One region of the Weizmannia agrestimuris genome, then DNA from elsewhere that is predicted to be linked to it. Evidence: predicted binding sites of a transcription regulator. Region 1 holds the regulator's gene; each other region holds the start of a gene.
What was found. Region 1 encodes Rex, which represses fermentation and respiration genes when NADH is low (regulators of the CRP and FNR family bind a similar motif). Its sites were predicted from a motif close to TTGTGAAATATTTCACAA; they were not measured.

Region 1 (7,566 bases):
CCGTCGGGTATCCGTTGCTCTACTATGCCGGGGTGAACGTTTTCCACGAACCGGCAGACAGCATGCGGACATTGACGCCCCCGCTTTGGACCGTCATCAGCTTTATCATCGGGCTGATCATCGTCCTGTACTTTTTAAGAAAAGCCGCAAAGAAAGAAACAGACCGGACTGAACCGCTTCCGGCCGCGCCATCCGCCATATGGGCAATAGGCGGCGTCTTTCTTTGTTTCTTTGCCCAGACTGCAGCCGCGATCATTGAATCATTATTCGGTGCCCCGGCTGCCTCCAACAATACGCAGCAAATCATGGCGCTGATTGAAAGATTTCCGCTCGTCATCCTCATCAGCTCGATCGCAGGGCCGATTCTCGAGGAAATCGTTTTTCGGAAAATCATTTTCGGCACGCTGCGCAGGCGCTTTTCATTCCTTTTATCCGGTATTGTCAGCTCGGTTATTTTCGGACTCGCGCATACCGAACCGAGCCACTTGTTTTTATATTCCCTTTTAGGGCTGACGCTCGCTTATTTATACGAGAAAACAAACCGGATCACCGTTTCCATGTTTGCGCATGTTTCCATGAACACGATTGTGGTCGTGAGGCTGCTTTTGCACCCGTCCGTTCTGCAGACATCCGTACATGAAATTTACAGCTCAATTGGAGGACTTCTATAATGAGACCACTTTTTTCAGGGATTGTAAACTGCCTGCTCGGGGCTTTGTTCACTTATTTTGCCATTCAGCAGGTACAAGTGGGCGGCTGGGGCTTTTTTTCTTATTTACTGCTGTTGATTGCAACATTGGATCTGGGTTCCGGCATCAGGCTGATCTTTCTCCATTTCAAGCTGAAAAACTCAGTGAAAAAATAAAAGCCGTTTTCCGGCTCCGTCCGGAAAACGGCTTTCTTATTCAGAAGCAATCGTCTGTTCATCCATTGGCATTTCTTTTGCCGCTTTTTTGGCATTGCGGTACGCCATTTTCGAAATCAGTGTGCTTGCTTCATACAGCAAAACGAGTGGAACAAAGGTAATCAGCTGCGAAAACACGTCCGGCGGGGTGATGATGCCGGCAGCTGCAATCAAAGCAAGATACGCATATTTTCTTACCTTTTTCAACAGTCTCGGCGTAATGATGCCAAGCCGGGTCAGAAACAGGACCACGACCGGCATTTGGAACACAAAGCCAAACGGAAGCGTGATCTCTAGCAGAAACTGAATATACTCCCGGATCCCGATCACCGCACGAATGCCCATTTCATTTGACAAGCCCATCATAAACTTCACCATCAGCGGACAAAGCACGAAATAGGAAAAAGAAACGCCGGCTATAAAAAGCAAGATGGAAACAGGAATGTAACTTAATGTCAGTTTCTTTTCTTTCTCATACAGCCCCGGGCTTATAAACGCCCAAAGCTGGTACAAAATCACCGGCAGGGTCAATAGGCATGCGATCACAACCGAAACTTCCATAAAAACCTTAATAGGATCGGTTACCCTGAAGGCATTCATCGTGAACATGCCGGCATTTTTGGCATGCTGCAAATAACGTATAACAGGTTTTGCGGTAAAAAAGCCAACAACCAGGGCAAACAGAAAGAAAATGAGAACGGTAATTAACCGCTTTCTCAATTCCTGGATGTGTCCGGTAACCGGCATTTTTTTCGTATTCATCGCCGTTCCCCTTTAAGTGCCGGCGTTGAATCCGCCCTTTTCCCTTTGCACGCCACAGCCAAATCCGGCCATTGCCATTTGCGCCTGCATTCCGTTTTCAATCGGGCCACCCCCTGTACCCACTATGATAACGGAAAAAAAGCTTTTTGGCTATGGCTTCGCAACCGGCTCTTTTGTTTCTTTCAAATTTTCTTCATCATTTGAATAATGTTTTAAAAAATAGATCAGTGCCTGTAGTTCCACGGCCAGGTCAATATGATGGACGCGGATATCCGGCGGCACGTTCAGCCGGGCAGGTGTAAAGTTTAAAACGCCTTTTACATTTGTACTGGCAAGCTCGTCTGTCACTGCCTGGGCACTGGAAGCGGGGACCGTCAAAATCACAACCGTCACATCTTCCGCGCAAAGCCGTTCTCTTAATTCGTCCATGCTGTAAACAGGCACATTGCCAACATGGCTCCCCACCTTCCCGGGGTCATTGTCAAATGCCATCACAATCCGTGCGCTGTTATTCTTCGAAAAATTGTAATTCAAAAGGGCTGTACCGAGGTTCCCAACGCCAACCAGCGCTACATCTGTGATCTCATCCTGGTTCAGCGTCTTGCCGAAAAAAGACAATAAATATTTTACATTATAACCATAACCTTTTTTTCCAAGTGCCCCGAAGTAGGAAAAATCCCTGCGTATCGTAGCGGAGTCGACTTTCACCGCTTCACTCAGTTCCGCCGAGGATACCCTTTGCTTGCCAAGTGTATATAAATTTCTCAGGTACCGGTAATATAATGGAAGCCGTTTTGCAGTGGCTTGCGGTATTTTTACTGATTCATCCTTCATGTGAAATCCCCCAAGTTGAAAGCTTAAGTTTTTTGTGCTGTTGGTTCCAATCGTGCGTCCATTCCAGAATGGCAGCGCTGCCATTCTTCATTATAATATTACTCCTATCTGAGCAAAGAAAAAATATGTTTTAAAAAAATGCCTGCATGCGTCTTTTTCTCTCTCCAACTATGTTAAATATATCACAAGTAAGCATTTTTTTCATGGGTTTTTACGAATTTATGTGAAAAGTTTTTTGACAAATTCCGATCACGCCGGTTGAGTTGCAGTTCGCCTTCCTGTACACTTACAATGGTATAGAGGTGAACATAAAGATGATGTTGCTGCAAGTTCAACAAGTCACAAAATATTATGGCGCTGAACTTATTTTATCGGATATAAAATTAGAAATTCAAACAAAAGACCGGATTGCCTTGGTCGGGAGAAACGGGGCCGGCAAATCGACCCTCCTGAAAATCATCGCCGGCCAGCTTTCTTATGATGAAGGTTCCATCATTATGCCGAATGGTGTCGAAATCGGTTATCTCGCCCAAAATACCGGACTCGAATCGGATCTGTCCATTTGGGACGAAATGATGTCGGTTTTTAAAAATTTGCTGGATATGGAAAAACAGCTTCGCGAATACGAACAAAAAATGGCCGACCCTAAGATTTATAACCGCCCGGCGGAGTATGAAAAAGTGCTGCATGCTTATGATACTTTGCAGACACGTTTTAAAGATGAAGGCGGATATCAGATCGAAGCGGATATCCGGTCCGTTCTGCATGGCTTCCGTTTTGACCAGTACGACTACAACACCCCGATCCGGACATTAAGCGGCGGGCAAAAAACACGCCTTGCATTGGCGAAATTGCTGCTCACAAAGCCGGACATCCTCATTTTGGATGAGCCGACAAACCATCTCGATATCGAAACGCTCACCTGGCTGGAGCAATATTTACAAGGCTATGAAGGCGCCATTCTGATCGTGTCCCATGACCGTTATTTTCTGGATAAAGTCGTCAACCAGGTCTATGAAATTTCAAGGCATTCCATTAAAAAATACCACGGCAACTACAGCCGGTATCTGGAACAAAAGGCCGCCCAGTACGAGCGAGAGGTCAAACAATATGAAAAGCAGCAGGAAGAAGTTGCGAAATTGCAGGCATTCATCCAAAAAAACATTGCCCGTGCCACCACGACAAAGCGGGCGCAAAGTAGGAGGAAACAACTGGAAAAAATGGAATTGATGGACAAGCCGCTTGGCGATGAAAAATCTGCCCGGTTTTCGTTTGAAATTGCCAAACAAAGCGGGAACGAAGTCCTTCATGTCCGGGATGCTGCCATCGGCTACGACGGGGAGCCGGTTGCCAAAAACATCCATCTTTCAGTCAAAAAACAAGACAGTGTTGCCCTTGTCGGCCCGAACGGCATCGGCAAGTCAACGCTTTTGAAATCGATTATCCGGAGAATCCCGCTGATATCCGGCACGATCGAATATGGCTCCAACGTTATGACCGGCTATTACGATCAAGAACTGGCCGACTTATCTTCCAATAAAACGGTCCTCCGGGAATTATGGGATACATACCCGCTGAAAACAGAAAAAGAAATCCGCACGGCACTCGGGAATTTTCTTTTTTCCGGCGATGACGTTTTAAAAACCGTCTCATCCTTAAGCGGCGGCGAAAAAGCCCGGCTTGCCCTCGCCAAATTGATGCTGGAAAAGGCGAACTTTCTAATTTTAGATGAACCGACAAACCACCTTGATTTGGACAGTAAAGAAGTACTGGAAAATGCGCTCATCGATTACCCGGGAACGATTTTGTTCATTTCCCACGACCGCTATTTCATTAACCGGATTGCCACAAAAGTGGTGGAGCTCTCGCCGGAGGGAACCCGTGAATTTCTCGGCGACTATGATTATTATGTGCAAAAAAAAGAAGAAATGCTGGAAATTGCACGCCTGGAAAACACGAAACAAGAAAAGGTTAAAGCGGAACAGCCGGCGAAAAACAACTACCGGCAGGATAAAGAAGCAAAAAAACGCGAGCGGCAAAAAAAGCGGAGGATTGAAGAAATTGAAACAAGAATTGAAACGTTGGAAACAGAAATTCATGACCGGGAAGAAAAAATGGCCGACCCGGAAATCTTTCAGGACCATATTAAAATCCGCGAGCTGACAGAAGAACTGGAGCAACGGAAATTGGAGCTGGACGCGCTGATGGAAGAATGGGCAGAACTGGCGGAGTAATGTTTGGACCTGTGTGGAAATTTTCTGCACAGGTTTTTATTTTGGCATCTCGCGCCATGCACAGATTTATGCACAGGCGGTATATTGATTTCTTGCTTTCCAAAACGTTTTTCCACAAAATCCACAATTATCAACAGATTTATCCACAATACCCACAACCTGTCCGGAAAAATTTTAAAAGTTTTACACAAGTCCAATCATTTATCAACAACTTTTCCACAGATTGTGCACAATTCCCCTGCATATCTCCAAAAAAACCGGTGTATGGACGATTCCCATACACCGGTTTTTCACAACCCTGTTTAAAAGTTTTCAATGTCCAGCCCGGGATAAGCATTTAAGTCAAGGGAGCTTCTTTTTCCCTTTTCAAAAAGCACCGTCCCGCATGCGGCAATCATCGCCGCATTGTCTGTGCATAACTGGATCGGCGGGATGCGCAACGCCACTTCAGGGAGATCCCGGAATGCTTCTGAAAGGGCAGCGCGCAATCCTTTGTTCGCGGCAACACCGCCGGCGACCAGCACTTCTTTGACGCCAAACGCTTTTACCGCCTCCACGGTTTTACCGACCAATACATCAATCACACTTTGCTGGAAGCTTGCGGCCATATCTTCAGGCCGGATGCTTTCCCCGCGCTGCGCGGCATTATGGAGGGTGTTAATGACGGCTGATTTGAGCCCGCTGAAACTGAAATCATAAGTCCCTTCCAGCCAGGATCGCGGCAAATCAACATTTGGCTTTCCTTCATGGGCAAGCCGGTCAATCTGCGGACCGCCCGGATAAGGAAGGTTCAACGTTCGTGCTACTTTGTCATAAGCTTCCCCTGCCGCATCATCTCTCGTTTCGCCGATTACTTCAAACTCGGCATGGCCCTTCATCAGCACAAGCTCCGTATGACCGCCTGAAACGACAAGCGCAAGCAGCGGAAACTTCATTTCATGCCCGATCCGGTTCGCATAAATATGGCCGGCAATATGATGGACACCGACAAGTGGAATCTGATGCGCGAAACTGAGCGCCTTTGCGGCATTGACGCCAACAAGCAACGCGCCCACAAGCCCGGGCCCTTCTGTCACGGCGATCGCATCCAGGTCTTTAAAAGCCGCGTCTGCCTGCTGCATCGCTTCCTCAATGACAATGGTAATTTGCTCGACATGGTGGCGGGATGCAAGCTCTGGCACCACCCCGCCGAACCGTTTGTGGCTTTCAATCTGGGAAGCGACCACATTGGAAACAATTTCCGTCCCGTTTTTAATGACAGCTGCAGCCGTTTCATCGCAGCTCGTTTCTATGCCTAATACCAACAAATCTTTTTCCATTTATAAATTCACCCACATCACAATTGCGTCTTCATAATTATCCGTGTAATAGCCTTTCCGGATGCCGCCTTCCCGAAATCCGAGCTTCCTGTATAAGGAGCGCGCAATCATATTGCTGACGCGTACCTCCAGGCTGAGCGTTTTGGCATGGTTCAATGCGGCGTAAGCCATCACATTTTTTAACAGCGTCTCTCCCAGTTTCCGGCCTCGGTACTCCGGGAGCACCGCAAGATTGGTCACATGCGCCTCATCGACAATGACCCACACGCCGCAATAACCGATAACCTTTTCATTCTCGACAAGCACAAGATACATGGCAAAATGATTATGAACCAGTTCGTTGTAAAATGCTTCACGTGTCCACGGCATTGTAAAAGAATGCATCTCCACATTGTAAATTCCGTCCAAATCTGCAAGCGTGGCTTTTCGCAGCGTTATTTTCCCCGTTTTTTCCATTTTTAGTGACTCTCCCGTTTATGCTTTTCAAGCCATTTGGCTTCTGCCTCTACTAACCGTATGTAATTTGGAACGAAAGTGTGTATCTCCGCGTCCGGTTCATCCATCCCAAGCCTGGCCAGTTCGCCCGGCCTCGGATTATGCAGGGTCCAATCTGCTACCGCCATTTTATCTCCCAGCTTCTTCGCAAGAACGGCTTCATGAAGGGCAACATGCTGGCCGATCAATAATACGGGCGCCTCAAGCGCACTTAACCGGGTTCCCCATTCAGCGGATGATACATTGCAATCTTCCACTACTGTTTGCAAAACCCCGTTTTCATAGCGGTACAAACCGGTATAAATCCGCCCTCTGCGCGCATCAAAAAGCGGGGAAATATACCCGTCAAAATAACGGCCGGACGCCGCCAACAACTTCAGGCTGGAAACCCCCACCAATGGAATTTGAAGGCTCCAGGCCATCGTTTTTGCGATCGTGACGCCAATCCGTATGCCGGTGTAAGATCCGGGCCCTTTTGCCACCACAATCTTATCCAGCTCAGCCGGTTTTATCCCGCATGTCTCCATGACCTCCTGCACAGCCGGCATCACGCGGACACTATGATTTTTTTTCAAGTTTGTCATATATTCGGCCAGCACAACATGATCATCAGCCAATGAAACGCCCAGCACTTCATTTGAAGTATCGATTGCCAAAACTTTCATCCAAAAATCTCCTCACATAATGATACATAACGGTCCCCAAACGGTTCCGCTTCAATAAGCCTGCGGTCTCCTTCAAGGCGGAGAATGCGGATTTCCAAATAGCTCTCAGGCAACAGATCTTTGATAAAATGTGCCCACTCCACAACCGTCACGCCATCACCTTCAAAATATTCATCAAAACCAAGGTCCTCCTGCGCATCCTCCAAACGGTATACGTCCATATGATACAGCGGCAGGTTCCCCCGGTACTCTTTTATAATGGTAAAAGTCGGGCTGTTCACGGTACGGCGAATGCCCAGCCCGTTCGCAATCCCTTTTGTAAAAGTCGTTTTTCCTGCCCCCAGGTCACCCTC
Region 2 (7,566 bases), on a different contig from region 1:
TTACATTCGCGCCTTTTCCTTCCGTATTTGCGATTACCTGGACAGGCGCCAGCTCGCCCGGCGAAAAATGGTCTGCGATGATTTCATAGCCTTCACGCGATGGCATATCTTTCGGGAACGACTCAATCAAGTTCTGCGTATACGCGATTTTAGGTGCGAAGGAAGCGAGCCCGCCGAGAATGATGACGCTCAGCACAATGATCAGCCACGGCTTTCTTGTGACCGCTTCTCCCACTTTCCGGCTCCATTTCCCATGCGCAGCATGACGGCGGATCTTTTTCCCTTTTTTCGCTTCCAGGGCGCGGGCCATTTGTTCTGTTCTCGGGATAAACGGAAAGAAAGAAGCCCGGCCTAAAATGGAAAGCAGCGCCGGCAGCAGTGTCAATGCAGCAATGCCCATGATAAAAATGGCAAGGCTGAACGGAACGGCAAACCGCTGATACGTCCCGTAGTGCGCAAAAAGCAATGTGAACAGGCTGAGCACGACCGTAATCGCACTGACCATGATCGCGCCGCCTGAATGCCGGATGGCCGTGTGCAGCGCTTTTATCTTATCTTCTTCTTCCAGCAAACATTCACGGTATTTCGAAACAAGAAATAAACAGTAATCCGTGCCGGCCCCGAATAAGAGGACAGTCATGATCGAAGTGGCCTGGGAATCCACTGTAATGATGCCTTCTTTTGCAAGAAAACCCAATATCGGCCCGATTGCCCCATAAGCAAATACGACACCGATAAGCGGAACAAGCGCCAAAATCGGCGACCGGTACAATACAATCAAGAGCACTAGCACAAGCAGCACGGTAGAAATCAACAGGGTGATATCCGCTTTGCTAAATAGGGACACCGCATCCGTGGATATGCCCGCAGGCCCTGTGAAGCGGACATGCAGGCCGGTATCCGCCAGTTTCTTATTCAAAACGGCTTTCGATTCGAGGGATGTCACTCTCTTTTTCAATTCTTTCAAGTTATCAGCGAGTTCATCCGTTCCTGCACTTTTTTCCATAAATACCGGCGTAACCATCGTAGTGCCGTCTTTTGAAGCCTGCCCGCCTAGTGCCTGCGGCGGCATTTTTTCGTACGGTGGGATAAAACTTTGTGCGGGAAGCGGGTTTTTCTTTAAATCCCCGTACAATTTAGCAATCGTTCCGTAATCCTGCTGCGTGAGTCCGCCTTCACGGTACCAGGCGATAAGAAGCGGCGTGCCCGCATTCGGGAACTGTTTTTCAGCCACCTTTTCAGCCCGGACGGACATGGCTGAATCCGGCAGATTTGCTGCGCTGTTATCCGTGACTTTATTCACATTCGGAAAAACAGCAGACAAAACGGACACGACCAGGATCCATGCGGCAAGCGTTACCCATCTCCCTCTCCTTCCTGCACATGCTCCCGTGAACTTTACCAGTAAATTTTTCATTGGTTCCCCACCTTTTTTACAGACTTATCACTATATTATTATAGATAAACCGGCCAAACAACCAAATCGGGGCGCAAAGGAGAGCCGGGGGCTGGATTTAAACCATTTTTGGAAAAACAAAAGGAAAACCTGCTTGTAAAAAGATGTTTTCGCGAAACGAAAGCGGGAATAGTACCTTTGTTCTCTTCGCCTTTTGTCATGCTTAAAATCATAATTGATTGAAAATTTTTTCATGTTCACTTATACTAAACGCATCAACTATTACTTCTTTTGGAAGGGGCAGTTTTCTTGGAACGGAATCATACAATCATGCAGTTTTTTGAATGGAATACGCCAGCAGACGGCAGCCATTGGAACCGGCTGAAAGAAATGGCGCCTGAATTAAAGAAAAGCGGGATTGATGCCGTCTGGCTTCCGCCGGTGACAAAAGGACAGTCAGACATGGACAATGGTTACGGGGTGTACGACCATTACGACCTCGGGGAGTTTGACCAGAAAGGCACCGTCAGGACAAAGTACGGGACAAAACAGCAATTACATGAAGCGATCAACGCCTGCCACGAGCACGATATCCAGGTCTATATCGATGTCGTCATGAACCATAAAGCGGGCGCGGATGAAACCGAATCTTTCCAAGTGGTGGAGGTCGACCCGATGGACCGCAACAAAGAAATTTCCGAACCGTTTGAAATAGAAGGCTGGACAAAGTTCAATTTTACAAACCGGAAAGGCAAGTATTCTGATTTTACGTGGAATCATACCCATTTCAGTGGCGTCGATTACGACAACCGGACAGGGCGGAACGGCATTTTCCGTATTGTCGGGGAAAATAAGCATTGGAGTGAGCATGTCGACAACGAATTTGGAAACTTCGATTATTTGATGTACGCGGACATTGATTACAACCATCCGGATGTAAAAAAAGAAATGATCGAATGGGGAAAATGGCTGGCCGATACGACCGGTTGCGACGGCTACCGGCTCGATGCCATTAAGCATATCAACCATGACTTTATCCGCGACTTTGCCGCTGCCTTAATGGAACACCGCGGAGACCATTTTTATTTTGTCGGCGAGTTCTGGAATCCGCAGCTGGAAGCGTGCCAAAAATACCTCGACCATGTACAGTTTAAAATCGATTTGTTCGATGTTGCACTCCATTATAAATTGCATGAAGCATCTAAAAAAGGGCGCGCGTTTGACCTCACGACGATTTTTCATGATACACTCGTTCAAACGCACCCGCTGAATGCTGTTACGTTTGTCGATAACCATGATTCACAGCCGAACGAATCGCTGGAATCATGGGTGGACGACTGGTTTAAGCAGAGCGCCTATGCCTTGATTCTGCTGCGGAAAGACGGTTATCCGTGCGTCTTTTACGGGGATATGTACGGCATCGGCGGCGACAATCCGATTCCCGGAAAAAAAGACGCCCTTTCCCCGCTTTTATCTGTCCGGCGGGAAAAAGCGTATGGCGAGCAAGATGATTATTTCGACCATCCGAACACAATCGGCTGGGTGCGCCGCGGCGTTCCGGAGATCCCGCATTCCGGCTGTGCCGTCGTTATCTCAAACGGCGAGAACGGCGAAAAAAGAATGCTTGTCGGAAAAGAGCGCGCTGGCGAGGTTTGGGTGGACGCTACCGGCAACCGGCAGGAAAAAGTTACAATTGGCGAAGACGGCTATGCAGGATTTCCGGTTAACGGCGGCAGCGTTTCTGTCTGGGTACAGGAAACGGATGAAAACTAAGGAGGGGCACTGTTCCATCTTCCGGAACGGTGCTTATTTCATTCTTTCAGCTTATAGCTGTTTTTGCCGCGTTTTTTAATTTCGTACATCGTTTCATCCGCTTTTGCAATCAAGGTTTCTTCATCGCTGCAATGGTCCGGATACAAACTGATCCCGATGCTGCCTGTTGCTTCTATTGAGTGGGGGCCGATTTGGAACGGGCGGCTGAACGCTTCCACCATCCGGTTTTGCAACGCGGTCAAAACTTGGCGCCTGTTGTGATTCATTGAACCAAAAAGAATCTGTGGTAAACTGTTCATACAGAAACCTTTAGAAGGGATACGCCATGGCACAATTCGTATACAAGCAAATTATCGATGATTTGAAACAAAAAATTTTTGCCGGACAGTTCCCCGATATGAAACTGCCGGATGAACGAAGCCTGAGTGAAGCCTATCAGGTCAGCCGCAGTTCCATTAAGCGGGCGCTCTCGAAAATGGCCAACGACGGCATTATTTTTAAAAAACGCGGTTCCGGAACATTCATCAATCCTTTGTATATAAAAAACGCGTCCATTTTTAATTACGAAGGCACAAACCTCGGTGTCACCGACAATTTTCACATGTATGGCCAAAAGCCGGCCACAAAAGTGCTCTGTTTTGAGGTCATTCCGCCGACAGAAGAATTGCAGCGGAATTTGTTTTTGAACCCCCATGATTTTGTTTATAAAATACGCCGGCTCCGCTTGTTTGATGAGGATCCGTTTATGATCGAGACCGGTTATATTCCGATAAAAATCGTCCAAAATTTAACGCCCGAAATCATTGAAGGCTCCATTTTCAACTATCTGGAAGATGTCCACAATATGGCCGTAACGAAATCTTTTTTATCTATTTTTGCAGAACCGTCCAACGCGAAGGACCGTGAACTTTTGCGTTTAAAAGAACATGAACCGGTCGGTATTATGGAAGGCATCTTTTTTCTCGACAACGGCACGCCGTTTGAGTTTTCCCATATGCGGCTCCACTATCAATATTTAAAGTTCAATACATTTGTATCGGTGTCAGAGTAGGCTGAATGCATTTCAGCTTTTTTAGACATGATATGTTCATAATTTCACGAATTTGGACCGTATTAATTTGTAAAAAGATTGATTTTTTAGGTGTAAGCGGTATGATGAACGTAGATGATAAATGAAAGGAAGCGGTTGAAATGGAAATGGCAGCTTCGCAAGTCGCTTATTCCTCCCCTGCTTATCTGAAAAATTTAGATGTATACTGGCGTGCAGCCAACTATATTTCGGTTGGCCAGCTTTATTTAAAAGACAATCCGTTATTAAAAGAACCCGTAAAGCCTTCTGATCTGAAAGCAAAACCGATCGGGCACTGGGGGACGATTTCAGGGCAGAACTTTATTTACGCCCATCTGAACCGAGTGATCAACAAATACGATTTAAATATGTTTTATATTGAAGGGCCGGGGCACGGCGGCCAGGTGATGGTATCCAATTCTTATCTTGACGGCAGTTATACTGAAATTTATCCGAATGTAACACAGGACATAGAAGGGATGAAGAGACTGTTTAAACAGTTTTCATTCCCGGGCGGCATTGCTTCCCACGCGGCACCGGAAACGCCGGGATCGATCCATGAAGGCGGCGAACTGGGCTATTCCCTTTCACACGGCACCGGCGCCATTTTGGACCAGCCCGATTTAATGGCCGCTGTTGTCGTCGGCGACGGGGAAGCGGAAACCGGGCCGCTTGCCACTTCCTGGTTGTCCAACCGGTTCATCAACCCGGTAACGGACGGCGCCGTTCTGCCAATTTTGCTTTTAAACGGTTTTAAAATCAGCAATCCGACCATGCTCTCCCGTATGTCTGATGAACAACTGGCGCTTTATTTTGAAGGGATCGGCTGGCGGCCGTATTTCGTTGAAGGAGAAGACCCGGAAGAAATGCACCGCGATATGGCGTATGTAATGGACCAAATGATCGAACAGATCCAAGCCATCCAGTCACATGCCCGGAAAACCGGTGACACCACCCGCCCCGCTTGGCCAATGCTTGTTTTCCGTGCGCCAAAAGGGTGGACCGGCCCTAAGGAATGGGACGAGAAGCCGGTTGAACATTCATTCCGCGCCCACCAGATTCCGGTGCCGGTCGACCAGGACCATATGGAACATCTCGATGTTTTAATCAACTGGATGAAAAGTTACAGGCCGGAAGAATTATTCAATGAAAACGGGCGGCTGAGACCGGAAATTGCCAAGATCGCCCCGAAAGGCAGCAAACGAATGGCGATGAATCCTGCCACCAATGCCGGCTTCCATATCAAAGACCTTGATCTGCCGGATTTCCGCGATTATGCGCTGGACAACAAGGAACATGGAAAACAGATGGCGCAGGATATGACCGTTTTAGGGACATATTTAAAAGACGTGATTTTAAAAAATGAAGCCAAACGCAACTTCCGGATTTTCGGCCCGGATGAAACGATGTCGAACCGCCTGGCGCCAGTATTTGAGGCCACAAAGCGGCAATGGGTGGGAAAAATCAAAGAACCGAATGATGAATTTTTGGCACCGGACGGCCGTGTCATTGACTCGCAACTGTCTGAGCACCAGGCGGAAGGATTTTTGGAAGGCTATGTTTTAACCGGCCGCCACGGTTTCTTTGCAAGTTACGAAGCGTTCCTGCGTGTCGTCGATTCGATGATCACCCAGCATTTCAAATGGCTGCGGAAAGCAGCAGAACAAAAGTGGCGTGCGGATATCCCGTCATTGAATGTGGTCGCCACTTCCACTGTATTCCAACAAGATCATAACGGCTATACCCATCAGGATCCGGGTATTCTTGGCCACCTGGCTGATAAAAAACCGGAATTTATCCGGGAATATTTGCCGGCCGATGCCAATACGCTGCTCGCTGTATTTGACAAAATCCTGAACGACCGTGGGAAAATCAATCTGATTGTTTCGTCCAAACACCCACGCCCGCAATGGTTTACCGTTGAAGAAGCGGAAGAGCTGGCAGACCGCGGACTGAAAATCATTGACTGGGCAAGCACGGACGAAGGCGGCAATCCGGATATTGTCATTGCCGCATGCGGGACAGAACCGTTGCTTGAAAGCCTCGCTGCTGTTTCGATTTTGCACGAAAAACTGCCGAAATTGAAGATTCGCATGATCAATGTGCTCGATATTTTGAAATTAAGAAGCCCGGCATTGGATCCGCGCGGCCTTTCGGATGAAGCGTTCGACGCCTATTTTACAAAGGACAAACCGGTTGTTTTTGCCTTCCACGGTTACGAAGGCCTGATCAAAGACTTGTTTTTTGACCGTGCAAACCACAATCTGCATGTGCACGGCTACCGTGAAAACGGGGATATCACAACGCCGTTTGACATGCGCGTGATGAACCAGATGGATCGGTTTGACCTTGTAAAAGAAGTGGTGTCAAGCCTGCCTGATACAGCCCGGCACGCAGCCCTCATCAGCGAAATGGACAGCATGCTGCAAAAACATCATGCGTACATCCGCGAAGAAGGCACAGATCTGCCGGAAATCGAAAACTGGCAGTGGCAAGCGATAAAATAACAGCAAGAAAAACCGGGCGGACGTATCGAAACCGCTGAAAAAACCAATGAAATATAAAACGGCGGGACACCATCATGAATCGTGTCCCACCGTTTTTTCATTCTATAGAGAAAACGGGTTTTTTCTTTTCCAAATCCAACATTTCTATTTCAATAAATAGAATTTTATTTTAAAATAGAAAGACAAGAAATGGCGAAAACGATCATGACCATCAATTCAATCTTACATCATGCGGGTGATAAAATGGAGCTAAGACAGGCATTGCATCATTTTTTCCTTGAAAAAACATGGCAATTGACGGAAGACTGGTACGCATCTCTCGACAAAAACAGCGTGCAGGGGGTTTATGCGTCCACCGACCCCGAAGTGGTTGCAAGACTGAAAGAGCAGAACCACGAGTTCCACGTCCAGTTTTGTGAAGTGTTTTTAAAAGATGAAGATACCTTTTTACACCATTTTGAAAAGTGGGTAATGAGCGTTGCACAAGATGAAGAGCATCTTGCCACACCGAACCACTTCATTTTGCGCGAGTTCTTCCACACGCAGGAACAGTATCTCGACCTGTTCGATTCATTTGTTGCAGCTCACGAAGGAGAGTATACATATGAGGAATTGAATTTTTGGCGCAGGGCGATCATCCGTACATTCGAACATGTCATGATCTGGTTTATGAAAGAAAACCACCACTATTCCTTAAAGCGGCTGGAGTCCCAGCAAGAAACGATTAAAGAGCTAAGTTCCCCTGTCATTATGGTCGGCAAAAATACCGCGCTGCTGCCGCTTGTCGGGGAAATTGATTCCAACCGTGCGAAAATCATTCT
Region 3 (7,566 bases), on a different contig from region 1:
AGCAAATCATAAATTCCAAAACGGGCGATGAACGTACGATTTGTGTGCTTGTCGCTTTGTCTAATTTTACGTAACCCCTCCTAGGTAAACCATCAGGGAGCCATTTGCTTTGAATCTCTCGTATGGTTCTTCTAAAGGGGATTTTTTTCGTCCCTCTCCAATCCAACAGGCTCATCTTCCACTTGCCCAGAACCTGGTATGCATTGCGGGCGGTGGTTGCAATCCGGAAAATTTGCGCCAGCTGTTTTTTCCGTCGCGACATGGACGCCTGTCTTTTGAAAAAAGGTATAGACAAAAAATACCTGCAGGCCGGACACTTGGAAAAAGTGCCCAGCCTGCAGGTGCCAGTTTACTCAAATTCCCCTCCGTCTTCTTCCTTACATCGCTGCTTTTATAATCGCTTCCACTTCTTTTTGTGTTGGTTTGCGCGGGTTTGTGGCTGCGCACGCGTCCTGCATCGCATGCTGGGCGAGGATTTCGATATCTTCTTCTTTAGCCCCGAGTTCTTTAAAGCCTTTCGGAATGTTCAGCTGTGCTGCCAACCTTTCTATTGCTGTAATGGCTTTTTCCGCCGCTTCGTCGACGCTCAGGCCATCCGTCTTCTCACCCAGTGCAACGGCAATTTCTGCAAATCTTTCTTTCCGCGCAATCAGATTGAAACGGCACACATGCGGGAGCAAAATCGCATTGCAAACGCCGTGCGGCAAGTTATAGAAACCGCCGAACTGGTGCGCAATCGCGTGGACATAGCCCAAAGATGCATTATTAAACGCCATGCCTGCCAAATACTGCGCATATACCATTTGTTCACGCGCTTCCATATCATTGCCGTTTGCAACAGCCTTTGGCAAATATTGCGGAATAATTTGGATCGCTTTAATGGCGCATGCATCTGTTACCGGTGTGGCCGCAGTTGAAACATACGCTTCCACTGCATGGGTCAAAGCGTCAAGCCCCGTTGCCGCAGTTAAAGACGGCGGCATCCCGACCATTAATAATGGATCATTAATGGACAAAACCGGTGTCACATGTTTATCTACAATCGCCATTTTCACTTTTCGACTCGTATCGGTAATAATCGTAAATTTTGTCATTTCGCTGGCAGTCCCGGCTGTTGTATTAATTGCAACGAGCGGCACCATTGGTTTTTCAGAACGGTCCAGCCCTTCATAATCATGGATTTTGCCCCCATTGGCCGCAACGAGCCCGATCCCTTTTGCACAGTCATGCGCGCTCCCGCCGCCAAGTGAAACGATTGAATCGCAATTTTCTTCATGATAGGTTTTTAACCCGTCTTCCACATTTTTGTCTGTCGGATTTGGTTCAGCCTTCGGATAGATCGCCACTTCCAGGCCGGCTTCTTTTATATAGGCTGCAATTTTTTCGGAATACCCCAGTTGGTGGAGCCCTTCATCGGTTACAATCAGCGGTCTGCGACACCCAAGATTTTTCAGCCTGTTTCCAATTTCTTCTGCCGTCCCCTGTCCAAACAAGTTTACGGAAGGCATTTGAAAATCAGTACGTAATCCTGTTAACATCTTTCCCCACTCCTTTTATGTAACTGCTTACATGAAAAATATAACGCAACCGCTTTCATATGGCTGTGCCAATTTTGTGAAATATTGAGCATGTTACCAAATCACAAACTCTCCCCAAGAAAAATAATCATGTGAAAAACTGATCAATTTGTGTTATAACACGCTTTCATCGCATTTTTCTATTATATATCTACGGCCAAATGTTTTGAACATTCTTTGACAACTGCTTTTTTTGGCCCCAAAATGTGAACGCTATCACTATCTTTTTAAAATCGACCATGCTAAAATGAAAGCGTAATAAGAAATGTTCACTATTTAACAAACAAACATCCAATTCTGAAGGCAGCTCATTAATAGGCTTAAAGGAGGCCATTTAAAATGACTGAACAATTACTGACAAAAGCAACGCTCTCCAAAAAACAATGGGAAGGCTTCAAAGGAGGAAACTGGCAAAAAGAAATCGATGTAAGGGACTTTATTCTGAAAAATGTAACCCCTTACGAAGGCGATGAAAGCTTTCTTGCCGGCCCGACTGAAGCCACTTTAAAATTATGGGATCAGGTCATGGAACTGTCGAAACAGGAACGCGAAAAAGGCGGCGTCCTGGATATGGATACGAAAATTGTATCTACCATTACATCGCATGGCCCGGGCTATTTAAACAAAGAACTTGAAAAAATTGTCGGTTTCCAAACCGATAAACCGTTCAAACGTTCGATGATGCCGTTTGGCGGAATCCGGATGGCAGAAAGTGCCTTAAAATCTTACGGCTATGAAATTGATCCGGAAATCAAACATATTTTTACAGAATGGCGGAAAACCCATAACCAAGGTGTATTCGATGCCTACACACCGGAAATCAAAGCTGCACGGCATGCCGGCATTGTAACAGGCCTTCCGGATGCTTACGGCCGCGGCCGCATTATCGGCGACTACCGGCGCGTTGCCCTTTACGGTGTAGATTATTTAATTGAGCAAAAGAAAAAAGATCTCGATTTAATCGGCTGCGGCTTGATGACAGAAGAAGTCATCCGTGAACGTGAAGAACATTCGGAACAAATTCGTGCATTGCAAGAATTGAAACAAATGGCACAAAGCTACGGATTCGATATTTCCGAACCGGCTTCAAACGCACACGAAGCTTTCCAATGGCTGTATTTCGCGTATCTGGCTGCCATTAAAGAACAAAATGGCGCGGCCATGAGTCTTGGGCGCACATCCACTTTCCTTGACATTTATATTGAAAGAGATTTGAAAAACGGTGTCCTGACTGAACGGGAAGCACAAGAACTCGTCGACCACTTTGTCATGAAACTCCGCCTCGTCAAATTTGCAAGGACGGAAGATTACAATGAACTGTTCAGCGGCGACCCGACATGGGTAACAGAATCGATCGGCGGCATGGCTTTGGACGGCCGTACACTCGTTACGAAAAACTCGTTCCGCTTCCTGAACACGCTTGATAATCTCGGCCCTGCGCCGGAACCGAACCTGACCGTGCTCTGGTCGACGAAACTGCCGGATAAATGGAAACAATATTGCGCGAAAATGTCGATCAAGACAAGCGCCATCCAATATGAAAACGATGACTTAATGCGTGAAGAATACGGCGATGATTATGGCATTGCCTGCTGTGTATCGGCGATGCGGATCGGCAAACAAATGCAATTCTTCGGCGCCCGTGCCAACCTGGCAAAAGCTTTGCTGTATGCGATTAACGGCGGCGTTGATGAACGGTATAAAATGCAAGTCGCACCTCCGTTCCAACCGATCACATCGGAATATCTCAATTACGATGAAGTAATGGAAAAATACGACCGGATGCTTGACTGGCTTGCAGGCGTTTATATCAATGCTTTAAACATCATCCATTATATGCATGACAAATACAGCTACGAACGGCTTGAAATGGCATTGCATGACCGCAATGTACTGCGCACGATGGCTTGCGGCGTTGCCGGCTTGTCTGTTGCGGCCGACTCTCTAAGCGCCATCAAATATGCGAAAGTAAAAGTCATCCGTGACGAAGATGGCCTTGCCGTTGACTATGAAGTCGAAGGCGATTATCCGAAATACGGCAACAACGATGACCGCGTCGACCAAATTGCCGTCAATCTCGTCAAGTCGTTTATGCAAAAACTGCAAAAATATCCGACTTACCGGAACGCTGTCCATACTTCTTCGATCCTGACAATTACATCGAACGTTGTATACGGCAAGAAAACAGGAAGCACACCGGACGGCCGGAAAGCAGGCGAACCGTTCGCCCCTGGCGCAAACCCGATGCACGGCCGCGATTCGCACGGCGCAGTCGCATCGTTGACATCTGTTGCGAAACTGCCTTATAAATATTCGCTTGACGGCATTTCCAACACTTTCTCGATTGTCCCGGAAGCGCTCGGACACGAAGAAGAAACACAGGTCTCCAACCTGGACGGCATGCTGGACGGCTATATGGCGAAAAAAGCGCACCACTTAAACGTCAACGTCCTGCATCGCGAAACATTGCTGGATGCGATGGATCATCCGGAAAAATATCCGCAATTGACGATCCGTGTATCGGGATATGCGGTAAACTTCATTAAATTGACAAGGGAACAACAACTTGAAGTCATTAACCGCACGTTCCATGAAATGATGTAAACTGATTTAGGCGGCATGCACCTGCGTGCCCCCCTCCCCCCTATTAAACACTTAACTTATGGGGAATCTATATAGAAGGATTTGATTGAGATGAACATGACAACGCGCATTCATTCCACTGAATCGTTTGGCACAGTCGACGGGCCCGGCATCCGCTATGTCGTATTTACGCAAGGCTGCCCGCTGCGCTGCAAATTTTGCCACAACCCAGATACATGGAAAATCAATGAAGGCAATGAAATGAGCGTCGAAGAAATTATGAGCGATGTGCGCGATTACCTGCCTTTTATTGAAGCTTCCGGCGGCGGCATTACAGTGAGCGGCGGTGAACCGCTTTTGCACCTCGATTTTCTAATCGAATTGTTTAAAGCGTGCAAAGAAATTGGCGTCCATACTGCCATTGACACAGCGGGCGGATGTTTCTCGCGCAGTCCCCGGTTTATGGAAAAACTGGATGAATTGATGAAATATACAAATCTTGTGTTATTGGACATCAAGCATATTGATCCGGAAAAGCATAAATGGCTGACCGGCATGTCAAATGAGCATATTCTCGATTTCGCCCGGTATCTCGCTGACAAGCATATTCCGGTCTGGATCCGCCATGTGCTCGTTCCCGGAGTCGATTCTGAAGAAGATTTGCAAAAAACATCTGATTTTATCCATTCGCTGCCAAACGTTGAAAAAATCGAAATCCTTCCGTACCATAAGTTAGGCGTCTACAAATACGAGGCGCTCGGCATCGACTATCCCCTCAAAGGTGTCGAACCGCCGACAAAAGAACAAGTTGCACATGCGGAACATATTTTAAAAAGGGAATTGCAGTAAAGAAAAAGCGCCGGCTGTCCGCCGGCACTTTTTTATTCCGCCTAAAAGAACGATACAATGTTAAGAAAGCGGAAAAACTTAGAGCTCCTCTCCCCTGAAAAATTGCCGGTTTTTTCGTCCTTTTGCTGGTGTCGCGTTCAGGCGGCATGGACGTCTATGTTAAGAAAGCAGGGAAAAGTGCTCGCCTTCCTTCCCATAGAGCTTCTCTACCCTGAAAAATTGCCCCGGTTTTTTATCCTTTTGCTGGTGCCGCGTCATACGGCAAGATAAACGGCAAAATGGTCGCCTTCCTTCGCCTAGAGCACGTCTACCTAAGCTTCGCTGATGATCCACTATCGCCCATGCGCAACGGCCACGGCACTAGGCAAAAGTACATCATCCCAAATTTCCAGGATTGCCTCCGGAGAAAGCTTTTCTCAATTGCAACAGTTCATGCGCAAGCTTTCGGATGCGTGCCTGAATATCGGTATTGATGATTTCATTGTCCTCATTAAAATCATCATTGTGGATAAAAACATTGCGGACCGCACAGGTGGCCTTTAAAAAGGTTAACACCGGTTTCAGCTGGTATTCAGCAACAAGAAAATGTTTGTCCGAGCCGCCGTTCATCACAATGCCGCATACTTTGGACTGAAAAGCATCGCGGTGCAAATGGTCGAGCAAATTTTTCAAAGCGCCTGTAATGGACGCCTGGTAAATTGGCGAGCCAAAAACAAGGATATCCGCTTCAAGCATTTTATTAACGGCCGCAATCGTATCATCATTGTAATAAGAAAGTGGAAACCCTCTTGCAAACTCCACTTCATAATCTTTTAAATCGAGCAGTTCAGTTTCCGCTTCCGGATCTTCCGCTTTTATTGCCATAAGCACCTCATATACACCAATGGAGGTCTTCTCACCGGTAAGCGAGCCGGATATACCTAAAATTTTCACCGTTTCCACTTCCTGATGTCATTTGAAATTTTCCTTAATATATGCCGCTTCTTCAGAAGGCGTCAGCCGCCGCTCCGCTTTTCCGATGTTGCCTTTCTGGTAGGCCCAAATCTCATTATGGGCCTTCACCGCATTGCTGAAATCGCCTTTTTTCCACGGTTTTAATATACCGAGCAGCATATCCTGCAGTTCTGTATCCGCAAAAGTTTGATTGCTAATTGCCGAATACAGGGCGTCCACCTTTTCTTTTGTGATTTCGGAAGCTCCCCATTTTTCATTTGCCGCCACTTTTTGATGCGTCATATTATGTACTTCCTGCACCAATGCTTCTTCGCTCATGCTTTTGTATGCCGAAAGTTTGCGCTCAGGCGTCTTCTGGCAGAAGCTTTCCTGTATAACCGCTTTTGCAGCCGTCTCTTCCTCTGCAGCCGGTTTTTTCGAAGGTGCTGCCTCCGTTGCAATCGCTTCTCCTTTGTTAAAGTAAAAATAAGTGACACCTGCAATAAACATAAACACAGCAATCCCCATCCCAACGACAAACCGTTGAAACACAGCATCTCCCCCTTTGCTTATCATACGAAATTCGTGCTGCCCCGTAAAAAATCCTGCTTTATCATTGTATTAATGCAGCGAAAAAATTTTACCGGAAATTGGCGGAATTCCGTTTTTCTTAATAAACATCCCGTTTTGTAAACACAACAAAAGAAACCACGAGCGAGAGAAAAAGCCACACAAGCAGCACAGCAACCGAAAATCCGAGCGTCATGCCTGCAACAGGCGGGCTTGTACCATTGAGATAATTTGTCAGCTGCAAATTCACCATAAACAAATATTTTGCGCTTGGCCATGCCGATACCATATTGGTCAAAATGGCGCCGGCAATCAATGAGGACAGCATAATCCCCATTACGGCGGCCGTGCTGCGCAACAAGACAGAAAGCATAAATGTGAGGCTGCCTGAAACGACGCCGACAAACCAGGCAAGGCCAAACGCCATGAGCAAATATTTCCATTGCGAAACAGCATGCACATGTGATGTAAGGAGCTCGTCCCCTTTTATCGTAAAACCGGTAAGTATGGGCATGTTCCAGCCGTGGTAGCCGAATACCAGTCCGGAAATACCATAGGTGAATACGGCAGTGCACAGCAAAATAAACGAAACGGACAGCAGCATGGCAATGTACTTGCTAAGCAGGATGCGCCATCTTTTCACAGGGCGCGTCAGCAATAATTTGATTGTCCCGCTGCCCGCCTCAGCAGACACGATATCGCTTGCCGCCACCATGACGAACAGCGGCAAAAGCATGCCGATCGCATTTTCAATAAATACCCGCATAAACGTCGGGGCACCCGGCGCGTTCGGATTGATGTTGTGGTTGAGATAATATTGTTCCTGACTCAATGTGATACGCAAATATTTTTTAAAATCATCAGAAAGGCTTGCCGATCCGAGCCGGTTTTGCGTATCGACAATTTGTTTCTGGAGCTTAACCCGCCAGTCGGTTGTCCCGATTTTTTCCTGCAGCGCTTTCGATTCTTTGTACTGCGCGTAGGTAAAAATGGGAACAAGGCAGGCGATAATCAAGATAATGACAAGAATCCGCTTTTTCTTCCAAAGCTTCAG
Region 4 (7,566 bases), on a different contig from region 1:
CGAACCCGGTCACATCGGTCGAAGCATGGATGGTGTAATCCCGGGAAATTTCAGCTGCTTTTTTATTTAAGGTGGCCATGACATTGGTCACGCGTGTGATCTCTTCTTCCGTTAATAAATCCCGTTTAATGGAAGTGGTCAAAATCCCGACCCCGATCGGTTTCGTCAATATCAGCTTGTCCCCCGGTTTGGCCCCTGCATTCGTGCGGATATTTGCCGGGTGGATCGTGCCAGTCACCGCCATCCCGAATTTAGGTTCCTGGTCATCAATCGAATGCCCACCGGCTAAAGTGACCCCGGCTTCTTTGCACTTATCACCGGCGCCTTTTAAAATATCGGCAAGAATGGCTTTGTCGAGGGTATGGATCGGAAAAGCAACAATATTCAGCGCAGTTAGCGGCGTACCGCCCATGGCATAAATATCACTAATTGCGTTTGCCGCCGCCACCTGGCCGAATGCATAAGGGTCATTGACAATCGGTGTAAAAAAGTCGACTGTCTGCACGATTGCCAAATCATCCGTCAGCTTGTAAACGCCGGCATCATCGTTCGTATCGAGCCCGACAAGCAAATTCGGATCCGCTGCCTTCGGTGGCAGCGTCCGCATCACCTGCTGCAAATCCGCCGGACCGATTTTGCATCCGCATCCGCCTTTTGTTGTCAGTGAAGTCAATTTTATTTTTTCTGATTGTGCCATATTGCATCAACCTGACCTTTCTTAAAGCATGTCTGATCCTTGTACCATTATAGACCACTTCGCAGCAAAATGCATTTTCTTCCGCTCCGTCCGCCTAATGAGGACGCTGAAAACGGATCCCGGTGGTGAAACCAGGCAGGTCGGGATAAACCCGCAACCCATTATGGTATAATAAAGGAAACAAATTTTTGAGGTGATCGCGTTGAAACTGGCATTTATATCCGATATTCACGGCAATGCGCATGCGCTCGAAGCCGTGCTGGAAGATATTGAACAAAAGCGGGCCGATAAAATTTTTGTCCTCGGCGATCTTTGCTTTCGCGGCCCGGAACCACAGCGGGCATATGAGATGGTGATGGCTTTAAATACGGAAGTGATTAAAGGAAATGCTGATGAATGGGTGTACAGGGGTGTCGGCATGAACGAAGTGCCGGAAAAGGCTTATGAAATGATGAACCGGGAGCGGGACTGGACGGTTTCCCGGATGGAGCAGAATGCAGTGGAGTCGTTGCACCAGCTCCCCGAAGAGGTAAAATACGAATACGGCGGCATCAAAATTCACGGATTTCACGCCACCCCGTACAGTTTGTTTGAAAATGTGCCGCCGGATAGTGAAAACAGCAAGTTGAAAGAGAAGTTAATGCAGGAAGACGCGGATATTTATTTATACGCGCACATCCACCTGCCGTTTATCCGCACGTTTGATGGCAAAACGTTTGTCAATCTCGGCAGTGTCGGTCTGCCGTTTGACGGGATCGCCAAAGCCTCTTATGCGATGGTGGAAATTGGCGATCACGATTACCAGGTTTCCAATGTCCGTGTTTCCTACGATGTGCAAAAGACGATCGGGTTATTTGAAGCTTCCGATTATCCGAATAAAGACAAGCTGATCGACATTTTAACCCGGGCAAAAAATGATTGAACCCACCCCCGGTTTTAACCGGGGGTTTTTTTCGGCAGAAGTTTTTGTGAAATTTTTCACGAAAGAGCATAAAAAAGCGCAGCAGCCCCATGCCAAAAAAGAGACAGCCTTTGGCATCACCCGCCATTTATTTTTTCACCTTATTATGTTATCATTAACAATTGGTATAAATTTTACTGTCATAGAAATGGAGATGTTGTTGCTTTGGCTGTTGTGAATCATACGGCAAAACCTGAACAGCAATCCGGGAAAAAGGCGGCCTGGCTTGCCGTTTTGTTTCTCGTCATTGCCGGATTCGGCCTTTTTTATGTAAAATGGTGGCCGTACTATGAGAAGTCTTTGCTTGCCGCCCATACGCATTCCATCGGGACGTCGATTCTCGGGGATCCGGGCAAATCGGCATCATTTTCATGGGATGGCACCTTCCAATATGTGATCGCGTATTTTCAGGCTGTTTGGAAAGCGGCCGTGCTCGGCATTTTGCTCGGTTCGCTCGTGCAAGTGCTCCTGCCTTCTGCATGGCTGCTTAAAGTGCTCGGCAAAACGTCATTTGGAAGTACGGTCATTGCCGGAGCGAGCGCCATTCCCGGCATGATGTGCACATGCTGCGCAGCACCGATTGCAGTCGGGCTGCGCAAAAAACAAGTGTCCACACCTGCGGCACTCGCCTTTTGGATTGGTAACCCGATGCTGAATCCGGCAACGCTGATTTTCATGGCTTTTGTATTATCATGGAAATTTACCCTTCTCCGCATCGTCGCAGGGCTTATCATGACGTTCGGGGTCAGCTGGCTGGCGGGCCGGCTTGTGAAAAACGAACAACCGGTGAACATCCGCCAGTTCGAGCCAGATGCCGGAGAAAACAACGGGTCCTTTTTCTTAAGATGGGGAAAGGCCGCCGGAAATATGATCCTGTATCTTGTTCCGGCTTATTTGCTTTCGGTTGTTGTGTTAAGTGCGGCCCGTTTCTGGTTGTTTCCGGCATTCGGCCAGCATGCCGGAAACAGCATTACGGCGGTGATCCTGCTTGCTCTTGCCGGCATGCTGTTTGTCATTCCGACAGCAGCTGAAATTCCGATTGTCCAGACGATGATGGCTTTCGGGCTCGGGACAGGTCCGGCCAGCGCACTGCTTGTGACGCTTCCGGCCATCAGCCTTCCTTCCTTGATCATGGTTGGCCGGTCGTTTTCAAAACAAACCCTTCTGTTTGTTGCAGCCTCCTGTGTTGTGGTCGGGATTGTGGCAGGATTATGTGGAATGTTTTTTTAACCAAACGATTGCCCGGAGCATATGAATAAAACGGCGCGGCTATCTGGCCGCGCCGTTTTGCATTCATTCTCTGACTTGGCCGCTCCCGTAAATCCAATATTTTGTGGACGTTAAGGCATCCAACCCCATCGGACCGCGGGCATGCAGTTTCTGGGTGCTGATGCCGATTTCCGCCCCGTATCCGAACTCAAAACCGTCTGTAAAGCGGGTGGACGCATTATGGTACACACAGGCGGCATCCACCATGAACATGAAATGTTCCGCCCGGGCCCCGTCTTCTGTTACAATCGCCTCTGAATGTTTTGTGCCGTAACGGTTGATGTGCCGGATCGCTTCATCTGTATCTTCCACCGTTTTGACGCTGATTTTAAGCGCGAGGTATTCGCAATACCAGTCCTCTTCCGCCGCCTCTTTTGCAGCCGGAAAAATTTTTCGCACCGGCTCGTCTCCGTAAATCTCCACCCCTTTTTCGGCCAGTGCGCTAAGCAGCTTTTCACCGTGCTGGGCGAGCCAATGCGCATGGATTAAAAGCGTTTCGATAGCATTGCAGACGGATGGGCGCTGTGTTTTTGCATTGACTGCGATCCGCACGGCCATTTCCGGCTGTGCTGTTTCGTCAATATATAAATGGCAATTGCCCGCCCCGGTTTCAATCACCGGTACAGAAGCTTCGCGGACAACAGTATCAATCAGCTTTTTCCCGCCTCTCGGGATTAAGACATCAAGATAATCACGAAGGTGGAACATTTCTGTTGCCGCCTCCCTGCCTGTATCTTCGATGAGCTGGACGGCATCTTCAGGAAAGCCTGTCTCCGCCAATGCGCGGTGAATGGAAGAGACGAGCGCCTGATTTGAGCAGATGGAAGACGAGCTTCCCCTTAAAATGACCGCATTGCCCGTTTTGATCGCAAGCGTGGCAGCATCGACCGTAACATTCGGGCGCGCTTCGTAAATCATGCCGATGACACCGACCGGCACTTTCTTTTTGAGGATGAGCAATCCGTTTTCTTTCTTGATTTCCTCGACCGTTTCCCCGACCGGATCTCTTAATTTCACAAGCAGCCGGACCGCTTCTGACATATCATGGATCCGCTTCTCGTTCAGCATCATCCTGTCGAGTATATTTTCCGGAAGGCCCGCCCGGCTCCCCCGCCTGAGGTCTTTTTTGTTTTCGAAAATGATCGTTTCCCGGTCCTCAAGCAAAACACGGGCAATCGCCAAAAGCGCTTTGTTTTTTTCTTCCGTTGTTTTTTTGGCGAGTACCATGCTGATATTCTTCGCTTTTTTTCCTTTTTCTGCGGCTTCAGACATTTAACCCAGCCCCTTTCTGTTTAAAGGCACCCAATGATCGCGGTGAATGACTTCTTCTGCTGCCCGCCCGCTAGGCCTCATAAGCACGCGCAACAGCTCTTCTGCACCGTAAAGCACTTCCCCTTTTCCAAGCAGCCCTTTTGCGCCGTAGACGTCCACGACATCGCCTTTTTGGAATGTGCCGGAAATTTTTTGAATGCCTGCCGGAAGCAGGCTGCTCCCTTTTTGCAGCAAAGCCTGTTCCGCGCCGCGGTCAATGTATATTTTTCCGGCACTTTCCGAAAACAGCGCGATCCATTGTTTCCGGCTCTTTACAGCTGGGCGGGTGGCTCCGATATACGTGCCGTCCCCTTTTCCTTCGAGTATCCTGACGAGTTTATCGCACCCTTTTCCTTTTCCAATAAACACCCGGACGCCGAGGGAAACCGCTGTATTTGCGGCTTTTAACTTTGACAACATGCCGCCTGTTCCTGCTTTCGACCCGGCGCCTCCAGCCATTTTCATCATCTCGGGCGTAATATGATCGATAAAATCAATGCGCTGCGCACAACGGTCGTATTTTGGATTCGTGCTGTACAGCCCATTTACATCCGTTAAAATGATGAGGCATCCGGCGTGGACAAGCCCGCTGACAAGCGCTGACAGCATATCATTATCGCCGAAAGTCAGTTCTGAGACCGACACGGAATCATTCTCATTGATAACTGGGATGACGCCGCGGCGCAAAAGTTCTGTTATCGTTGAATAAGCGTTATGGTACCGGTCTTTTGTGGAAAAATCTTTCCGGGTCAACAAAATTTGCGCCGGTATTAAGCCGTAAGTACCGAGCGCTTCCCTGTAACGCTGGATGAGCACACTCTGGCCGATAGCAGCAGCAGCCTGCTTCCCTTTTAACGTGACGGGCCGCGCCGGGTAACCGAGCAGCCGGAACCCGCACGCGACGGCGCCGGATGAAACGACGACCACCTCATGCCCGGCTTTGTGCAATGCGACAAGGGCGCCGATATGATCGGCAAACTTCTGTTCATCGATTTCACCGGCGTCATTTGTTAAAGAACTGCTTCCGATTTTTACGACGACTCTGTTTTTCTCCATGGCTTTTCTCTCCTTCTAAAAAAGGTGAAACAAAAAGGCCTTTCCGTCCCTGTAAAAAGGACGAAAAGGCCTTGCTTTTCGCGGTACCACCTTTTTTGGGCGACATTTGCGCCCCGCTCTTTTTTGATAACGCAAAACTTTGCGCCCGGTTTTCCGGGACTCGGAAGGCAGGTTCGGCAGGCCGCCTGCTGCTGCACCTTTCAGCCTGTGGGTGCCGCTCTCTTATGCAAGGGTGATCCGCCTACTATTCCTTCGTTCACGTTCAGTATTTTTAATTATCTTACAACAGCAGTCGCAGAAATGCAAGCAAAATATTTTGCTATGCATAACCCAGGCAGCCGGGACAGAAAATAAGCTTACATGCGGATTTCCCCCGAAAATGGAAAGCAAATTACTTTCTATACGGTGAAAATTTGATATACTAGTCATGTATGAGGTTTCATCACCTTTCTTTGTGAATCTTGGTACGTAATTATGGGAGGAAATTCACAATTAGGAGGGGGGAATCAGGGAACCCGTATATTTTTTTGCATCTACATATGTGTGGGAATTCCATCAGAAAAGGAGAAATAGAAGATGGCAGAAACTTCAGCTCAAAAAGGCAATCCTGAAGAAAAACCGGAAGTAACCCCGGAAACGGCAGTCGTACAGAAAGATTTGCTGGATCAATTATTGGATCCGGAAATCCAGCAATCTTTGACGGTGTTGGTTGAAAGCCTGCCGAAAATGGCCGAACTGGTCACCATGTTAAACAAAGCCTATGATTTTGCGCAATCCATTATGACAGATAAAGTGCTGGTCAATGATTTTAAAGGCGGATTTCTAGGCTTTCTGGATCCCGTTGCCGAAAAAGCAAAGGGGCTTGCCCAAACTGCGATTGAAGCAAAAGACCGTGCCGAGACGTCCACAGACACAATCGGATTGTTCGGCCTGTTGAGGTTGCTGAAAGATCCGCAAGCCCAGAAGCTGTTCCGTTTCCTGCAGTCTTATCTTGCAGTCGCGGAAGAACGCAGCAAACAGCAGTAAGGTGAATGAGAACTAATGAAAACGGGGGATCCATATGAGTAAAAAAATTGTCATTTTAGGGGCCGGTTATGGCGGCCTGTTATCTGCGTTATCAGCGCGTGAATATTTGTCAAAAGACGATGCAGCGATCACGGTCGTAAACCGTGTGCCGGACCATCAAATTATTACGGAATTGCACCGTCTGGCGGCGGGCGGCGTTTCTGAAAAACGGGTGTCGCTTCCGCTCAGAAAACTGTTTAAAGGTAAAGATGTCGACGTTCAGGTGGATGAAGTCACAAAAATCTCGCCTGATTCGAAAGAAGTATCGCTCGGAAGCGGCTTTAAGCTGAATTACGATGTGCTCGTTGTCGCACTCGGCAGCGAAACAGCTTTCTTCGGCATTCCGGGCCTTGAAGAAAACAGCTTTCTGTTAAAATCAGTGGACGATGCGAAACGCATTCATGCCCATATCGAGTCCTGCCTTGCGCAGTATGTCAAAACGAAAAACAAAGCGGATGCCACATTTGTTGTCGGCGGTGGCGGCCTGACCGGGATTGAACTGGTTGGTGAGCTGGCGGACAAGGTGCCGGTATGGTCGAAAAAATTTGCGATCGACCCTTCCGAAATCTCGCTTATTTGTGTCGAAGCGGCGCCTTCCATTTTGCCGAACTTCGCGCCAAATCTGATTGAGCGGGCAACGAAGAGCCTGGAAGCGCGCGGCGTGCAATTTTTCACAGGCATCCCTGTTACAAAATTCCAAGACAATGTCGTGGAATTAAAAGACGGCCAGAAAATCGAAACGAAGACGCTTGTCTGGACGGGCGGCGTGCAAGGAAACCGTGTCGTTGCGAATTCCGGGATTGAAGTAAACCGCGGGCGTGCAACGGTAAACGCCTTTTTGCAATCCACTTCCCACCCGGATGTGTTTGTTGCAGGCGACAGCGCGGTTGTCTTCCCGTCAGAAGGCGCACGCCCTTATCCGCCAACAGCACAAATGTCATGGCAAATGGGCGAATTGATCGGCTATAATCTTTATGCTTATTTAAAAGGCGGAAAAATGCAGACGTTCCAGCCGGTCAACTCCGGTACGCTTGCAAGCCTCGGCAGAAAAGATGCCATTGCGTTTATCGGGGAAAACCAAACGCAATTAAAAGGCTTCCCTGCTTCCGCTATGAAAGAAGCAAGCAATATTCGTTACCTGGCCCATATTAACGGGTTATTCTCACTTGTATATTAAGGAAAAAGGCGCATCCAAACGCGGATGCGC

Region 2: NFR98_RS09225 (phosphoketolase family protein) is a predicted target of Rex. The motif match lies at 4,253-4,270, and genes of this name have one in related genera.
Region 3: pflB (formate C-acetyltransferase) is a predicted target of Rex. The motif match lies at 1,668-1,685, and genes of this name have one in related genera.
Region 4: NFR98_RS02475 (helical membrane plugin domain-containing protein) is a predicted target of Rex. The motif match lies at 5,769-5,786, and genes of this name have one in related genera.

Annotation. Positions count from the first base shown of each region.
Region 1 is NZ_CALPDC010000031.1:26,393-33,958, forward strand. Features, by position in the region: gene NFR98_RS11545 (CPBP family intramembrane glutamic endopeptidase) at 1-671, shown strand, start outside; gene NFR98_RS11550 (YdiK family protein) at 671-865, shown strand; gene tatC (twin-arginine translocase subunit TatC) at 902-1,666, opposite strand; gene NFR98_RS11560 (redox-sensing transcriptional repressor Rex) at 1,817-2,500, opposite strand; gene NFR98_RS11565 (ABC-F family ATP-binding cassette domain-containing protein) at 2,815-4,734, shown strand; gene tsaD (tRNA (adenosine(37)-N6)-threonylcarbamoyltransferase complex transferase subunit TsaD) at 5,037-6,053, opposite strand; gene rimI (ribosomal protein S18-alanine N-acetyltransferase) at 6,054-6,509, opposite strand; gene tsaB (tRNA (adenosine(37)-N6)-threonylcarbamoyltransferase complex dimerization subunit type 1 TsaB) at 6,512-7,213, opposite strand; gene tsaE (tRNA (adenosine(37)-N6)-threonylcarbamoyltransferase complex ATPase subunit type 1 TsaE) at 7,210-7,566, opposite strand, start outside.
Region 2 is NZ_CALPDC010000020.1:8,732-16,297, reverse strand. Features, by position in the region: gene NFR98_RS09245 (MMPL family transporter) at 1-1,417, opposite strand, end outside; gene NFR98_RS09240 (alpha-amylase) at 1,706-3,169, shown strand; gene NFR98_RS09235 (diguanylate cyclase domain-containing protein) at 3,208-3,468, opposite strand; gene NFR98_RS09230 (GntR family transcriptional regulator) at 3,495-4,220, shown strand; gene NFR98_RS09225 (phosphoketolase family protein) at 4,367-6,745, shown strand; gene NFR98_RS09220 (STAS domain-containing protein) at 6,989-7,566, shown strand, end outside.
Region 3 is NZ_CALPDC010000060.1:4,737-12,302, reverse strand. Features, by position in the region: gene NFR98_RS14580 (hypothetical protein) at 1-12, shown strand, start outside; gene NFR98_RS14575 (iron-containing alcohol dehydrogenase) at 378-1,538, opposite strand; gene pflB (formate C-acetyltransferase) at 1,917-4,181, shown strand; gene pflA (pyruvate formate-lyase-activating protein) at 4,272-5,009, shown strand; gene NFR98_RS14560 (NADPH-dependent FMN reductase) at 5,385-5,942, opposite strand; gene NFR98_RS14555 (DUF6241 domain-containing protein) at 5,961-6,494, opposite strand; gene NFR98_RS14550 (DUF2705 family protein) at 6,613-7,566, opposite strand, start outside.
Region 4 is NZ_CALPDC010000002.1:220,057-227,622, reverse strand. Features, by position in the region: gene selD (selenide, water dikinase SelD) at 1-697, opposite strand, end outside; gene NFR98_RS02500 (metallophosphoesterase family protein) at 900-1,619, shown strand; gene NFR98_RS02495 (hypothetical protein) at 1,612-1,836, shown strand; gene NFR98_RS02490 (permease) at 1,824-2,888, shown strand; gene NFR98_RS02485 (glutamate-5-semialdehyde dehydrogenase) at 2,952-4,199, opposite strand; gene proB (glutamate 5-kinase) at 4,200-5,294, opposite strand; gene NFR98_RS02475 (helical membrane plugin domain-containing protein) at 5,871-6,320, shown strand; gene NFR98_RS02470 (NAD(P)/FAD-dependent oxidoreductase) at 6,355-7,536, shown strand.